Regions from separate parts of the Paenibacillus sp. FSL R7-0331 genome, predicted to be linked through region 1. Evidence: riboswitches for the same ligand, from Rfam matches in the RefSeq annotation. Region 1 holds a riboswitch; each other region holds the start of a gene.
What was found. Region 1 has a riboswitch for cyclic di-GMP ahead of R70331_RS30890 (anti-repressor SinI family protein). Riboswitches for the same ligand answer to the same signal wherever they lie in the genome.
Positions count from the first base shown of each region.

Region 2: linked by a shared signal. The riboswitch ahead of R70331_RS19830 (thiamine pyrophosphate-binding protein) and the one ahead of R70331_RS30890 (anti-repressor SinI family protein) in region 1 are both predicted to bind cyclic di-GMP.
Region 3: linked by a shared signal. The riboswitch ahead of R70331_RS28980 (flagellar assembly protein A) and the one ahead of R70331_RS30890 (anti-repressor SinI family protein) in region 1 are both predicted to bind cyclic di-GMP.
Region 4: linked by a shared signal. The riboswitch ahead of R70331_RS02780 (transglutaminase-like domain-containing protein) and the one ahead of R70331_RS30890 (anti-repressor SinI family protein) in region 1 are both predicted to bind cyclic di-GMP.

Region 1 is NZ_CP009284.1:373,736-377,885, forward strand. Features, by position in the region: gene R70331_RS01620 (2-oxoglutarate dehydrogenase E1 component) at 1-837, opposite strand, end outside; cyclic di-GMP riboswitch class I at 1,309-1,394, shown strand; gene R70331_RS30890 (anti-repressor SinI family protein) at 1,422-1,574, shown strand; gene R70331_RS01625 (helix-turn-helix domain-containing protein) at 1,775-2,116, opposite strand; gene R70331_RS31390 (hypothetical protein) at 2,533-3,540, shown strand; gene sipW (signal peptidase I SipW) at 3,554-4,150, shown strand, end outside.
Region 2 is NZ_CP009284.1:4,597,904-4,602,053, forward strand. Features, by position in the region: gene R70331_RS19820 (helix-turn-helix transcriptional regulator) at 17-1,006, shown strand; gene R70331_RS19825 (methyl-accepting chemotaxis protein) at 1,098-2,348, shown strand; cyclic di-GMP riboswitch class I at 2,548-2,640, shown strand; gene R70331_RS19830 (thiamine pyrophosphate-binding protein) at 2,755-4,150, shown strand, end outside.
Region 3 is NZ_CP009284.1:6,651,589-6,655,738, reverse strand. Features, by position in the region: gene R70331_RS28980 (flagellar assembly protein A) at 58-1,803, opposite strand; cyclic di-GMP riboswitch class I at 1,972-2,063, opposite strand; gene R70331_RS30830 (FUSC family protein) at 2,312-3,412, opposite strand; gene R70331_RS28970 (ABC transporter ATP-binding protein) at 3,707-4,150, shown strand, end outside.
Region 4 is NZ_CP009284.1:629,280-633,429, forward strand. Features, by position in the region: gene R70331_RS02765 (glycosyltransferase family 2 protein) at 1-883, shown strand, start outside; gene R70331_RS02770 (GtrA family protein) at 873-1,274, shown strand; gene R70331_RS02775 (class D sortase) at 1,326-1,976, shown strand; cyclic di-GMP riboswitch class I at 2,099-2,179, shown strand; cyclic di-GMP riboswitch class I at 2,255-2,335, shown strand; gene R70331_RS02780 (transglutaminase-like domain-containing protein) at 2,349-3,158, shown strand; rRNA gene R70331_RS02790 (16S ribosomal RNA) at 3,528-4,150, shown strand, end outside.

The DNA.
Region 1 (4,150 bases):
CAGCTCTTTATTAGGAGAATGATGGAACTCTGAGAAAATAATATCATAAGGCTTACCCAGAATGTGAGCCAGTACATTAAGCCGTCCGCGGTGAGCCATACCCATGAGAATATGCTCGGCACCGTCGTGTGCGGCAGCACGTACAATCTCATCCAGCATCGGCACGAGCGCATCGTTGCCTTCAAGGCTAAAACGCTTCTGGCCGACAAAGGTTTTGTGCAGGAAGGTCTCGAACTGCTCCACCTGAATCAGCCGGTTCAGCAGCTCCTTGCGCTCTTCGTTATTCAGCGGAGCCGGGGAACTCAGTGACTCAGCCTGGCTGTTCAGCCAGCGCAGCTCCTTCTCATCATGCACATGCCCGAATTCGTAAGCGATGGTCTGAGTATAAGCCTGCAGCATCCGCTGTACCGCATCCCAGGCAGTTTTGACGTCTGCGGGCGCATTCTCCCAGATGAGCGAGGCGGGCATAGCTGTGAGATCTTCACGGGTGAGATCATAAGTCCGGAAGTCCAGCCACTGGGCCATCGGGTTCTCTCCGCGGTCAAGCGGGTCGATATTGGCGGCGCGGTGGCCATGTATACGAATATTAGCGATCAGTTTGGAGGCTCTTACAGCCTTCCGCAGCCATTCGGCATCTCCTGTTACAGCGGGCGGCGGAGCCTGCTCGGGTAACGGTGTCATCGGTGGAGGCCCGTTAGTAGTAAAAAGATCGCGGTAATTAGGTTCTACTGAAGAAGGATCCTTGATAAATTGTTCGTACTTGTCTTGAATATAGCCCAGATTCGGTCCGTGATAACTGCTCCAAACGGATTCATTATAGGGTCCTTTGGCTGCCATGAATACATCCTCCTAACGGATGAACCCCACATGCGCCAGAAAAACACCAGCGGCTGGTGGGGCTGATATGTTTGCGGTTACATTGCACCTCTATTGTGCTACTTTAGAGCGTGCTAATCAATTCATACTTTGTGCTGTACCGTTCGCAAAACGGTATGATTCAGGCGGGAATTCATCCAGAACCACTATAAATGCAAACAGCTGATTGGAGTGATGGGAACGGGGTGAAAGAAGTCTATTTCTTTTCTGGGAGAATGGTCCGGAAGCTTCAAAAGATTCAGGGCATAGCGCACAGTTTTCATATAGTTTAATCAAAATACTACAAAATGAATCGTTAATTCCGAAGATATTCCCTTAAAATATTTCCAATAATCGACACACTTTGTTAGATGGATGCTATATAATGTTATTGCAGATAGCGGTTTCATACATCTATAAGCTGGTATTAGCCAGATCCTTTCTTGTAAAGGGTCCAGTAAAGGGTAAACCTGGACGAAAGACAGGGGCACAAAGTCTCGGATCTAATGTAGAAATACTATGATGGCCGGACTGCCTGGGGACGTATAATCTTAGGAGGAGATTTCTTGGATAAGTCCAACCAGGGCAATGACAGAGAATTACAGACGGGTGATCTGGATCTGGAATGGGTGTATTTGATGATGGCGGCCAGACAGGCCGGCCTCAAGGCGGAGGAGATCCGCCGGTTTTTGAGTGAAAGGGCTTTGCAGGCGATGTAATACAGAGGGTCATCCGGATGTTACATACAGAGAAGGGCACAGCGAAAGCGGCTGTGCCCTTTTTTGAATAATCAGAATGCCGGGGTCCCCGCAAAGTAACTGCGTCAGCTTCCATGTTAAGGCCCCACCTGGTGGGGTTATTTTGGCATGTCAGAAAGAATATAGTGGGGTTGCTTTGAATGTCAGGGGATAACATCAGCCTAATCCTTCTGCTCCAGCCGCCATTTCTGATAGTCGAGGAACTCTTTGAATTCCCGCTTGCTTATCCCTGAAGCCATAGCTTCCTGTGCCAGGCGCAACCATTCACCGTCGAGTGAGTGCTCCTGCGCTTCCAGCGGCTCCCCGTACAGCAGGATATGAATAGATACCTGTAGCGCATCGGCCATTTTCTCAATGAATTGAATAGAGGGATTGGACTGAATATTTCGTTCTACATTGCTAAGGTATGATTTCGCTACGTCCGCCTTATCCGCCAGTTCGGATAATGACAGGCCCTTCTCCAGGCGGAGCTGATGAATGCGATTTCCTAAATGTTCCGGCACAGTTAAACGCCCCTCCGCACTTTTTGTTAACAGTATAGCAAATAACCCTACAACGGACAAAGCACTACCTGAATCAATGTATGAATCCCGTTCAGAATGTTTTCATTATTGTTCACCTCACTTTAACTCCCCGAAGCAGCTTCACTATACCCGTTGAAAAAATTCGAAATCCCTAAGACTGTTCTCTAAAAAGTACGAAAACATGAGCGAATCAGCGTATAAAGGAGAAAACGACCGCCAAAAACGTTCTTTATAACGAATTTGCTTAAAAATGAGGGTTTAAATTATGCAGGAACATGACATATACTTATGCCAAGGTTCTTTATAACGAACAGTATATGTTCTTCATAAAGATCAAATGACTGATAGACGAACTAGTCTGCATGCTATGTGCGGCTACTAAAGGAGAGGCTCCTGTGAGGCTTTCACGAACTTCGCGTAAGAAAAATAACCGCCGGTTAATCCTTCCGCAGCTTGCGGGAATTGTAGTGATCTCAGTCTATGGCATCGGTCAGATCACTTCACCGACCTATGCGCTTATAACCGGCAGTGCAGCGGCAGAATCGGGTATTACAAGCGCCTTTGTTTTTCCGGTAACCGTGGACCAATTAGCAAATCAGGCCAGTGAAGCGATGAACCGGGCTGTTCTGAAGCGTGAGGCGGCCAAAGGGGTGTTCGCAGACATCGCGGATACGAATGCGGATTCCGAAGCGGCAGAAGGACAAATGAGCGGCATACAGGAGGCTGCTGAACAAGCACGCGGAGCTGCCGCGTCTGCAGCTGAACTGCTGGCGCAGCTCGAAGCCTACTCCCTGCGTTCACAGCAGGATCTTGCACAGCAGAGAGAGGAGATAAGGCTCCGGCTGGATTCCTTTGCTGTTACCTTTGAACAGCTGGAGGCGGCTCAGCAAACGGATACTTCTGTATTCGAGCAGCTGCTGGCTCAGGCTAATCTCACCATAGTCGAATTTCAGGAGATGGTCCGCAGGCTTGCTTCAACTGTACGGGTAGATACCTATGTTCAGGCAGCCTACCAGCAGGCGATGACAGCGGCCTCACAAGCCGGAACTTATGCTGATGAAACTTCACAGCTGTATACCCAGGCAGCGGACGCACTACAGGAGCTAAAAGCTGCCGAAGAGAAAGCCAAACTCGAAGCAGAGGAGAAAGCCAAACTCGAAGCAGAGGAGAAGGCGAAACTCGAAGCAGAGGAGAAGGCGAAACTCGAAGCAGAGGTGAAGGCGAAACTCGAAGCGGAAGATACAGCTAAGCCCGATACCGGAGAAGAGCAGGCTAAGCCTGAGGCTGAGGAAGCGGCCAATCCCGGGGTGAGCGCACCGGCTGATCCCGACGCACCTGTGACGGAGACGAATGCTGACGGCATAACCGTAAAAATAGGACAAAACAAAACGGATTTCAAATAAGGAGATGCCTGAAGTGATTCTCAAATGGACCCGCAATATACTCATGTATGTTTTGATGGCGCTGTTTCTGGTCGTGCTGATATCAGCGGTAACCAGCAGAATGAACGGCGGAACACCCAAGATTCTGGGCAAGGAAATTCTGACTGTCCTATCCGGTTCGATGGAACCAGGAATTAAGACCGGGGCTATCATTGCAGTTAATCCGGTGAGGGATCAAGCCGGGCAGACCGCCTTTCAGCCGGGGGATGTTATTACCTACCAAGCTTTGGATGGATCAGGCAGCCTGATCACTCACCGGATTGTAAGCATCAGCGGCACCGGGGCTGAGCTTGCCTATATCACCAAAGGCGATAATAACGACGCACAGGACCCTTCGCCGATTCCCGCAGGAAATGTAGTTGCAAGCTATGCCGACTTCACGGTTCCATGGGCCGGGTTTTTGATGAACTGGGTGAAATCGACCGCCGGCATCATTATTGTGATCCTGATTCCCGGTGTTTATCTGGTGATCTCATCGATTGTAACGATGTTTAAAGCGATTATGCGGATGGATGACGATTCTGCAGAGCCGCAGGCGGCAGCCGGTGACTCACCGCCGGTAACGAACGGT
Region 2 (4,150 bases), 2.7 Mb from region 1:
GGAAAGGAGCTTAACCATGAGGGCTGACCGTTTATTATCCATACTGCTTCTGCTGCAGGCCCGCGGCAAAGTCAGCTCTCGCGAGCTGGCCGGACTTCTTGAGGTCTCTGAACGGACTATAGTGCGTGATATGGAGGCACTTAGCGCGTCCGGCGTTCCAGTATTCGCCGAAAGAGGACGAGACGGCGGCTGGTTGCTGCCGGCAGGCTACAGAACCGCCTTAACCGGGATGAAGCCGGGGGAGATAGGTTCACTGCTCCTGACAGCCGATTCTGCTGTCATAGAAGCACTTGGCATCAAGGAGGACTATTCCTCTGCCGTCCGTAAGCTGGAAGCGGCTGCCGCCCAGCCGCAGCACTCACAGATCCAGCTGCTTAACCAGCGCATTCATATCGACGGCGCAGGCTGGCATCCTTCCGGCGAAGCGTATCCTTACCTTACTCTCCTGCAGGAAGCTGTATGGACAGATCATAAAGTCTTGATTGTATACAGTAATAACGATGAGCGCAAAGAGCGGCTGATCTCCCCGCTGGGTCTCATAGCCAAACGCGGTGTCTGGTATGCCGCTGCCCAAAGCGGCGGGGAGCTGCGGACTTTCCGGGTATCCCGGATTATTTCTGCTGAATTAACTGATGACGCCTTTACCCGTCCGGCAGGCTTTGATCTGGCCCGTTACTGGGAGGAATCCACCGCTTCATTTAAGGCAGCACTGCCCCGGTATCCTGCTACCCTGCTGCTCAGCATCTCCGGCATGAAATCCCTCAGGCAGGAGCGTTATGCAGCCGTACTGACTGCAGTGCCTTCTTCCAAAGCAGGCTGGCAGAAGGTTCAGGCTGAGTTTCACACACCGGAATCAGCCTGCAAAATCATTTTGTCTCTGGGACAGGAGGCTGTTGCAACCGCGCCTGAGGAGCTGGTGAACATGCTGGTAGAATCATTACGGGGAACCTCTTTTTTATATGAAGAAATTGCGCAATCCGCCTCAGCCGGAGAATCTGGAGTTTGAAGTTTTATGTCAGTTTTTACAATAGACTGTTTCCCCGCAGATCACCTATACTATTACAATACACACCATCTTTTTTAGGGGGAATTTTATTATGGACTGGATGACCAAGCTTCCGTTAAAGCAGAGAATCGTTGCCGGCTGTTACCTTGTTGCCGCTTTGTTCGCTGTTCCGGTTTTAATCACTCTTGTAATGATTGGCAAAATCGTTCTCGGCATTATCCTTATTGCTGCACTGGCCGGTCTGACTTATCCTCTCGCGCGTTTCGTTGAGAGAACGCTTACATCTTCATTTGATGAATTCTCCAATGTTACCCACACCATTGCCAAGGGCGATTTTACAAGCCGGGCTGATGAGAACGGGTCGATGGGCGAGGTCAGCCGCTCCTTCAACGTTATGATTGACAAGCTCAAGAGAATTCTGACCGAAGCGTCACAGATCACACGCCATGTAATGGATGCCAGCAGAGGCATCGAGGACAAGAATCACAGCCTGAAAATTGTAATGGCCCAGGTGGCCTCCTCCTCCAACGAGCTGGCGGTCGGCGCCAATGAGATCTCAGCGGATATTGCGGACATGACGGAATCCATCAAGGATATTGAAACCAAGGTGGCCAACTACACACACTCCACCAAGGAAATGAATAAACGCTCCATACATACGCTTGAATTGGTTGAGCAGGGACGTCTGTCAGTAGATACCCAAGCAGAAGGCATGCGCAAAAACATCGAGGCTACCAATAAGGTTGCCGGTACCATTGAGGCGCTCTCCCAGAACGCACGCGGCATTTCCATGATAGCCAAGTCCATTACCGAAATCGCTGAGCAGACCAATCTGCTGTCGCTGAATGCTTCAATTGAGGCGGCACGCGCAGGTGAGCACGGACGCGGCTTTGCCGTTGTCGCCCAGGAGGTCCGCAAGCTTGCAGAGGAGTCAACCGCCTCAACCAAAGAAGTCTTCGGCCTGATCCGCAGCATTGAAACCGATATTAAGCAGGCTGTAGAGAATATCGCGATTAACGAAGAGGTTGTACAGGTACAGAATGAACTGATCGTGGAAACGGCCCATATCTTCTCCCAGATCGTCCAAAGCGTTCAATACATAACCGAGCAGATCGCCGCCTTTTCCCAGGAAAGTGACCTTATGCTGGAGAGCGCCCTCAAAATTTCCGGTGCCATTGAAAATATATCGGCAATTACCCAGCAGACGGCAGCCGGTACTGAAGAGGTGTCCGCAGCCATGAATGAACAGATCAACGCTCTCCAATCCGTTGCTGATGAGACAGACAAAATGACCCAGGCAGTATTCCAGCTGCAAAAAACCATTCACATTTTCAAGTTCTAAGCAAGCATTACTTCAGTCCTAGAGCTGCCGCTTACATCATGCGGCAGCTCTTTTGGTTTTTGTAAGACGGATTCACTGAATTGTCCTGCAATTCGTCAATTTTCGCACTTTTCTGCATAATTGTATTGACAATGATAGAGTTAAAAATATATTGTAAAAGTAAATTTAACCAAAGAAATATTATCCAACTTAGTACCTAACCAAATATCGGCAAAGTTCTCCGAAAGGAAATGACGCAAAGCCATGGATCTACAGTCTCAAATCTTGGGGCCAGGATAGCCAGGTTGCAGCCGGGACGTTAGAATAATTACGTTCTTAACGGCTATACGTGCAACTGGCCTGTGCTCATTAGAGCACAGGCATTCTATTGTCACTGGAGTCGCTAGAAAAATACACAACGGATAGGGTGGAACTCTTGAAAACAGTCGCAGATTATATGGCTGAGGCACTTTACAACCTTGGCGTAACACATTCCTTTGGTATTATCGGCAAATCTATTTGTCCTATAGCTCTTAAGATGGTTGATTACGGCATTGAATTTATTCCGGGCAGACATGAGTCCAGCTGCGGCTTCGAAGCCGCCGGCTATGCACTCAAAACCGGAGGGCTTGGTGTTGCCTTCGGGACCTCAGGCCCGGGCGGAACCAACCTCCTTACTGCAGCAGCACATGCCAAAGCCAATAACCTCCCTGTTCTGTTCATTACCGGTCACCAGTCCATTAAAGAGCTCGGAATTCCCCAGTGCCAGGACTCTTCATCCTATCTGGCTGATCTGGCGGATATGTTCAGACCGGCTACCTTATTCAGCAAGCTGGTAGAGCGCGGAGATCATTTCAGTACGATTTTTAATCATGCCATTTCTATAGCCCTGAGCGGCAAACGCGGACCGGTACATCTGTGCATCCCTTTTGATGTGCAGACCGAAATGCTTGAGGAATGCCGCATTGTCATTCCAGAGCGCGAGACTGTTGTCAGCACTGGTAATTTCGAACGCGTAATCGCTGCTATTAACGAATCAACCCGTCCGCTTATTATCGCCGGTAAAGGCGTTAACCGGTCAGGAACACACCAGGAGCTTATTCAACTGGCCGAAACCTTTAATATCCCTGTTGTTACCTCGCCGGGCGGAAAAGGCGCTATCGCCTGGGACCATCCGCTGTACCACGGCCCGTGCGGTGTAGGCGGCTGCAAACACGGGGATGACATGCTGAACAGCAGCGATCTTTATATTGTGCTCGGCTCACGCCTGAGTGATATGACAATCTGCAATCTAAAAGCCGAGAATCATCCGGCAACACTGATTCAATTCGATTCCGATCCTACCTTTGTCGGCAAAATCTTGAATTCGCAGACGATTTCGGTCAGCGGTGATCTGCGTGACAACCTGAGCTACTATCTTCAGCATATCGACAGGGATACCGTTATCAGACATGAAATTACAGCAGATGCTAATTACCATGACGAATTGCCTATATTGCCTAAGCTCTCGATTGCTTCGGTCCTAAGTACACTAAGCGATCAGATTCCTTATAACAGCTCGGTATTTGTAGATGATGGCAGCCACGGCTTCCATGCCGTGAAATGGTACAATGTTAAGAAGCCGGGAAGCTTTATCTTTGATGCCTATTTTGCCTGCATGGGCAACGCTATCGGCATGTCGATCGGCGCCAAGGCAGCATCACCTGATGAGACCGTTCTCTGCATCACAGGAGACGGCTGCTTTATGATGCTGGGCGCAGAGATCAATACTGCAGTCTGCAAGAACATTCCGGTTATTTTCATCGTGGTTAATAACATGCAGC
Region 3 (4,150 bases), 650 kb from region 1:
GATAGACAAGAGCCTGCAGTCTGCTCCCGGAGCAGTCTGCAGGCTCTTGTCTGTTCATTAAGCCTGATTTCTTAACCGCAGGCTCTGGGCGGTAAATACGGTCTCCCCCGCCGGAGTATCAATCTCAGCGCTGTAGCCGCCGATATGGATGCTGGTGCCTGAGATTTGCCGGACGGAGATTTTATGCCCTGCTGTCAGCAGCGTTCTTTGTCCTGTTGCCGGTCCGGCCTGCTGTAATACAATGGATTGCCCCGCCTCGGCCGTGGAGCCGCTGCATACCGAATCTGCAGGAATAAAGCGGATATTACCCGCTGCCCGCAGGGTGGTGTTAACAGTGCCTTCCCCGTGAATATGCAGGTCGCCTCCCGACTGGAGCAGGCTGTCCTCTGCCCCGGCAATATCAATCCGCACATTTCCCTCGTGCATATGAAATACTCCGTCCCTGAGCTCCTCCAGCAGATCCAGGAATGTGCCGACTACATCATCGTTAATGAATTCCGTGAACTGTCCGGGGTGCAGAAAAATCTCCAGCATATGCTTCAGCTGCCTTGTATCCATAGGTGCAGCCGGATCGTCTCCGGCAAGTAGCTCCTGCAGTCCGCGCAGCATGCCGGGGATGTGGATGAATTTACCTTCGAGCAGGTGCAGCACGACCAGCCCGTATTTCACCGGCTGTTGGCGGGAGCGAAGATTGCTCTCCAGCAGCCGGGCGGCATTCCGTAGCAGGCTCAGTTCCTCTATCAGCTGTCCGGGGCACTTATACAGCCGGTGCTGTCTTGCCCCGCATTCACCGCTGTAAATGTGGCTGTCTGTAGCCCTGCCGCGGATGACTACACTGCCGGTGGCTGCAATCACAGCATGGCGGACGTCACCGGAGATGTATACGTTCCCTATTGCTTCTATAGTGTAATACTCCCCGATTCCCTGAGGTGCTATGATATCCCCTGCGAAAATAAGAGTACCTTCGGCAGCAGCCATATGATCCGGCAAGACGCAGGCTTCCGGAAAATCAATACGCATAGCCGGGGTATCCCAGCCCGTAAACCGCGGCCGGCCTTCACGCTGTGCGACAATCTCCCCGTTCGGCAGCAGCCGGCAGCAGCCGGAGTATGTAAGAGATATATCCTCCGGCCGCGGAGCCGGCAAAATGCCGCCGAACACATCGTACCCGGGCAATCCCTCTTCCGGGGGCAGCTTGCGGGCCAATATCTCCCCTGTCCGGACCCGGAAAGGTCTCATTCCGGAAGAGTCCGCTGCAGACTGTGGACCGGATGCTCCGCTTGTGCTGAACGCTTCTGTTAAAGACAGCCTTGCCTCCGGCTCAAGCCGCCCTTTTTTGCCCGGGAGCGGAGCCTTGCCTACAGCAATACAGACCGGCTGATAGGTCGGATTATTCAGCTCTGCGTACAGGGCCGGAATGTTTAGATTCGGGATGAAGGAGCTCTTAGACAGGTCGGCTACAATCTGGTTCACAGTCAGCTTCGAGAGCAGCAGATCATAGTTCGGCTCTGCCCGGACACATACCTTGGCCGAAGCGGGACAATTGACCAGCTTCCAGGCATACTTCTCTACACGGTAGAGCGTAAAATAGGCGCTGAGCCCGTCTTCGGAAACGGTAATCTGGTACTGCGGCTTCTCGCTGATTTCCCAGCTCAGCTGGTCAGATGAAGTAATGGCGGCGGGCTCTGTTGCTCTGGTCCGGTTAATTCTGAGGACGACGGGGTGAATGGCAGAGATGACGGCAGCTTTGCCGCCGGGTAAAGGGGGAGTAATAAAGATCTGGTCATTCTGCACGATAATCATTCCATTCTTCTCCTCATGCCCGGCAGATCCGATTGGCGGTATGAAGGGGAGAGTAGAAGAAAGAGAATGAACGGCACTGAAGACAGGCATGGCGCTGAACGCATGCCGTGGCTGATCAAGAGTGTGATGCGGCATTGTTTATAACCTCGCTTTTTTCGATTATCAGAAACCGGCAGCCTGGCAGCCATAAATGCCGAATGCGCATGATTAGGCCCATTGCTTTGCGTCCTGCCCTTTCGGACAGTTTGCCTTTATACATGAGACGAAGATAAACATTCAGCATGAGGTCATTTATTCGACCGTGATCGACAATAAAGAATTCTTAACTGGTACTATAGTACTGGATTTTAGTGGTTGCTGCAAATAATCCTTATTTTAATACTTGTGCAGCAAGTTTTCAACTGTGATTTTATCTAAAAAATCGCAGCCGTAGTAGGGTGCGATAGCCGGCAGTGGGGCTTAATCTCCAACTCGCACACCGGGACTACAAAAAAAGACTCTCCCAAGCTTACAGCTTGTGGGAGAGTCCTTTGTTAACAAGAGGGATACTGCGGGCAGCTTCGCTTCTTGCCGGCAGGGCTGCAGCAGAAACTGCTGCGTAACCGGCTTGCTCGATAACATCAAGCACACGGTTCAGATGGGAGAACACGGCGCCGAGATCGCGGATGGCTGTGAGCGGACAGTGCCCCTGCAGCTCAGCGAACCAGGAGAGCTGCAGCTCGCGGGCGTGACGCGCAGACTCCGTAAGCGGACGTCCGGCTTCTGCTTTCGACAGCGTCCTGGCACCGTAAAGGGCAATACAGTCAGCGGTTGCTGCCATGACCTCATTCATCCGGTCAGAGGCGGCATAGTGCGCAGGCAGCAGGGATAGCTCCTCCGCGATCTCCTGGACATAGAAGTGAACCTTCTGCAGATGCGCCGTAGCCTGAGCCAGTCCGTGCATTTCTTTACGGCAAGGATAATGTGACAGCGTGTACAGCAGCTCCTTCTGCAGGCTGCTGCTCTTCGCCAGCAGAGCGGAGGAGCGCTTCAGGGTGCTGCGGGCCGGTTCCCCGGCTTTGCCGCCTGCGGCAAGTCCGCTTAGGGAATCAGCCAGCAGCAGGCTCCCTTCAAGAGCCAGACCCTTCACCTTATCGAAGCCCTTCGGCGGAACAATAATCATATTAATCAAGAGGGCAATCAGTACGCCGATCAGCGTCTCTGCGAGTCTCCATACAACATAATGATCATGGTAAAAGGTAAGCGCGAGCACCGACGTTACCCCGACCTGGGAAACGGCCTGAACATTAATCCGGCAGGCGGTGGCAACTCCGATGCCGATCAGCAGGATCAGCAGAAGCGAGACGATGCCTATGTCCAGGAAGCGGCCTACGATCAGGCTGACCGCTCCGCCAAGCACAATGCCGAGCAGCCGGTAGCAGCCCTTTTCAAGTGAGGCTTTAACGGTGCCCTGTGTAATGAGAATGGCCGCAAGCGGTGCAAAGTATAAATACTGGTCGCCGTAAAGGCCGTGTACAGCCAGCCAGGACAGTGAAGCGGCCAGCGTAATCCGTATCATATAAAGGGATAATCCAAATTTCTCAAGGCGGTCTTGTAACCCCTCGTTCATGTTTGTCATCTTCTTTCGTAAAAGGAGGAATTTACAGGCTGTTTTCAGCCGTTTTCATTATAGCACTTCAAAACGGGCGTGCAGGGGCCATATTTTACGAACTTGTTAAGAATCCGCCGGAGTTTTTACATTGTACGTTATCGCATATAGGGGATTGATCCGATATGCTATATAATATGAAATGTTGTCGAAGCAGGGGCGGAATTGTCGGTGCGGCGTTTCTTCGCCGGAAGGCGCCGATTGCGCTCTGCGAGATGAGGGTAAAATAGGTTGTATTACATAAGGTAAGGGAGGTTGTTAGCTATAGCTACCCCGGAAGGCACTATTATTTCTTTTGACCAGGTTACTAAGCAGTATGATGATGAGGAGGCCGTGTTAAAAGGCGTCAGCTTTGAAATTGAACGCGGCAAGTTCTATACACTGCTTGGCCCCTCCGGCTGCGGCAAGACGACCATTCTGCGTCTGATTGCCGGCTTTGCAGAGCCGACGGAAGGTTCTATTTATCTGAACGGAAAAATGATCAACCACATTCCCGCCAACGAGCGGCAGGTCAATACGGTATTTCAGGATTATGCCCTGTTTCCGCATCTGGACGTGTTCGAGAATGTGGCCTTCGGACTGCGCATCAAGAAGCTTAAAAAGGATGTCATCACACAAAAGGTGCAGGAAGCGCTGCGTTTCGTCAACCTTGTAGGCTATGATCAGCGTGCAATTAATGAAATGTCCGGCGGCCAGAGA
Region 4 (4,150 bases), 260 kb from region 1:
TGGTGATTCCTACGAGCTGGTCTTCGTCAATGATGGCAGCCGTGACCGCACAGCTGAGATTATACGCGGGATCAGCAGCCGTGACGCGAATGTCAAGCTGGTTGACTTCTCCCGCAATTTCGGCCATCAGGTCGCGATTACCGCCGGGATGGACTATGCTGAAGGGCAGGCGGTAGTTGTTATTGATGCCGATCTTCAGGACCCGCCTGAGGTTATCCTGCAGATGATTGCAAGGTGGAAAGAGGGCTATGAGGTTGTCTACGCCAAGCGGCTTAAGCGCCACGGTGAGACGCTGTTCAAAAAAGTGACCGCCAAGCTCTTTTACCGTCTCTTAAGCAGTATGACAAGCGTGGAGATTCCCACCGACACTGGCGATTTCCGGCTGATTGACCGCAAAGTATGCGACGTGCTGCGCGGCCTGAAGGAGAAGAACCGTTATGTACGGGGGCTGGTAAGCTGGGTTGGCTTCCGTCAGACCATGGTTGAATATGTGCGTGAGGAGCGCTTTGCCGGAGAAACCAAGTATCCGCTGAAGAAAATGGTCCGTTTTGCCCTGGACGGTATCACCTCCTTCTCCCATAAACCGCTCAAAATCGCATCCTATGTCGGCTTCTTTCTGGCCTTTTCCAGTTTCTTATATCTGTTCTTTATCCTGTTCCAAAAGCTGTTCACAACCTGGGCTGTTCCCGGCTGGACCTCCATTGTGGGCGTGAATCTGCTCTTTAACGGGATTGTGCTGATGCTGCTCGGGGTAATCGGTGAATATATCGGTCGGATCTACGATGAATCCAAGGACCGGCCGCTGTATATTGTGCGTGAAACCCGGGGGTATGAGGACGGGGAGTACATTGACAAGCGGGAAGGTATACGGAATGAGCGGTAAAAAACGGAATGAGGGCTTTATCCAGTTTCTGAAATTCAACGCGGTAGGCCTGCTTAATACATTGATTGATTTTGCACTATTTACTCTGCTGCATTCACTGGGCATGATGAATGCGCCTGCGCAGGTGATTTCATACAGTGCAGGTACCGCCAACAGCTTTTTCTGGAACAAAAAAGTGACCTTCCGTGACCGCGACGCTGGCAAAAACGGCTCTGACCGGCTGCAGCTGGTGAGGTTTATCATCCTCAATCTGACGGTGCTGGGCATCTCGGTGCTGCTGATGCATCTGCTGACAGGCAGCTTCGGTATTCAGGTGCTGATTGCCAAGGTGCTGGTTACAGGAATTACGGTTATTATTAATTTTTTTGGAAGCCGGATGTGGGTATTCTAAGCAATTATCAGGGCGGGGGTTACCTTGTCCGGGACAAACGGGGGGATATTCATGCGGAAGCTATCCTATTTAATTATACTGGCAGGCGTCCTTATCATGCTGTATCCAAAAGCAAACGAATGGTATAACGACCGGCAGCAGGCGAAACTGCTCGAGGAAGCAGAACAGGCCTACAGCGAGCTTGCTCCGGTAACGGAGCCGGATTTGCAGAAGCCCTATGCCGAGGTTACCCAGCTGCTGGCTGAAGAATCGGCACAGGAGGAAGAAGCACCACCGTCAGAAGAGCCGTCAGACGAGATTGCAGTAGGCGGCAAAATCACCGGAATTATTGAGATCGACCGGATCGGCCTTAAGCTTCCTGTTCTTGAAGGTGCGACCAAGGCAAACATGAAGCACGCTGCCGCCCATATGAAGGAGACAGCCCCGCTGGGTGAAGCGGGAAATGCGGCTATTGCTGCACATAGATCCAGAACGGCAGGCAGGCTTTTTAACAGGCTGGATGAAATAAAGATCGGGGACACGATCCGGATTAAGACAAGTGCTGAGGAATATGAGTACGAAGTCTATGATATTTCTATTGTAGAGCCGACGGATGTGTCGGTGCTTAACGGAAATGATAAGGACAAAATCCTAACGCTGATTACCTGCGATCCGCTTGTTAACCCGACTCACCGGCTGATTATTCATGCTAAAATGACATAAAAACAGATATAGGAAGAGATTTTGCGCAGAATAGAAAAAAATTTAACAAAAAATGCTGGAAATCTAGTAATTTAGGTCTTGTATCTGGGCAAAGATATGGTAGTATATAACTATAAAAGCACACACGATAACGGCAAACCTATCGAAAGGTAGGGACGCAAAGCTAAAGGGCCTTCCCGCGAGGATGGCAGCCAGCTACCGAATGAAGGGCTTTTTTTGTTGGCTATCTAATCCAGAATCTAGTATATATGGTAGATTGAGAGAAGAGATAAAGCTGCACACGATAACGGCAAACCTATCGAAAGGTAGGGACGCAAAGCTAAAGGGCCTTCCCGTAAGGATGGCAGCCAGCTACCGAAAGGAGTTTTATCCATGAAAAAATTTTATTTCATGCTGTTAACACTATTCGTAGTTGTTACTTCCGTTCAGACAAGCACAGCTTCTGCTGCAACTGCAGACTCAAGCTGGTTGAATACATCGAAGCTGGACCAGGGTGTTGTTGCAGTATCCTATGATGTACCTGCTGACAAGCGCATCAAGGTTATGATCACTAAAGACAGCAACAGCTACACTTACAACCTGTATGCTTCCCAATCTACTGAATCCTTCCCGCTGCAACAAGGCAACGGCACTTATAAAGTATCCGTTCTTGAGAACACAACCGGCAACAAATACAAAGTAGTATCTTCCGAGAATGTAGAGCTTAACCTCAGCAATGCTAACGCCGTATACCTGAGTTCCGTACAGAATGTTAAATGGACCTCTTCCGATAAAGCCGTACTGAAAGCGAAACAGCTTACACAGGGTCTGACTACTGATGAGGCTAAAGTTAAAGCAATCTATAACTACATCGTAACTAACGTTAAGTATGACAACACTTTGGCTGCTACAGTAACACAGGACTATATCCCTAGCAATGACAACACTTTGCTTACTAAGAAAGGGATCTGCTACGATTATGCATCACTGTTCGCAACAATGCTGCGGAGTGAAGGTATCCCGACCAAACTGGTTATGGGTAACACCAGCTATGTATCGACCTACCATGCCTGGAATGAAGTTTTGCTTAACGGCAAATGGGTAACAATTGATACTACTGTGGACGCCGGACTGGCTAAGAATAGCAAAGATGTTGGTCTGACAAAAGTAGCAAGCAAGTATAGCCCTGCAAAGTTCTACTAATGACGGAAGAAATATAGTCTTATCAAGACACATCGCTTAAGTTCTTAAGCGATGTGTCTTTTTTTTTGCTTAAGGGGTTGCTTTTTGTCATGGATGTGGGGTATTATAGGTAAGCGTTGTTAGAGCGCGTCAAAGTTTATCAGAAATTGATTGAAAAAGAAATTTCAAAATAAAGCTTGCGTTTCTGAAACAAACGTGATATATTATAAGAGTTGCTGCTGACGAGATAATCGAAGGCGACGACGAGCTTGATCTTTGAAAACTGAACAACGAGTGAGTATCTGGAGATCACTTCGGTGAGATCCAAAAGTAGAGAATGTAAATTCTCGTCAGATGTTTCAAAATGAGCAATCGCTCTTTCTAAATACCAATTTGGAGAGTTTGATCCTGGCTCAGGACGAACGCTGGCGGCGTGCCTAATACATGCAAGTCGAGCGGAGCTTATCCTTCGGGGTAAGCTTAGCGGCGGACGGGTGAGTAACACGTAGGCAACCTGCCCCTTAACCTGGGATAACTACCGGAAACGGTAGCTAATACCGGATAATTTCTTTTTTCTCCTGAGAAGAGAATGAAAGGCGGAGCAATCTGTCATTAAGGGATGGGCCTGCGGCGCATTAGCTAGTTGGTGGGGTAACGGCTCACCAAGGCGACGATGCGTAGCCGACCTGAGAGGGTGAACGGCCACACTGGGACTGAGACACGGCCCAGACTCCTACGGGAGGCAGCAGTAGGGAATCTTCCGCAATGGGCGAAAGCCTGACGGAGCAACGCCGCGTGAGTGATGAAGGTTTTCGGATCGTAAAGCTCTGTTGCCAGGGAAGAACGTCCGGTAGAGTAACTGCTACCGGAGTGACGGTACCTGAGAAGAAAGCCCCGGCTAACTACGTGCCAGCAGCCGCGGTAATACGTAGGGGGCAAGCGTTGTCCGGAATTATTGGGCGTAAAGCGCGCGCAGGCGGCTATTTAAGTCTGGTGTTTAAACCTTGGGCTCA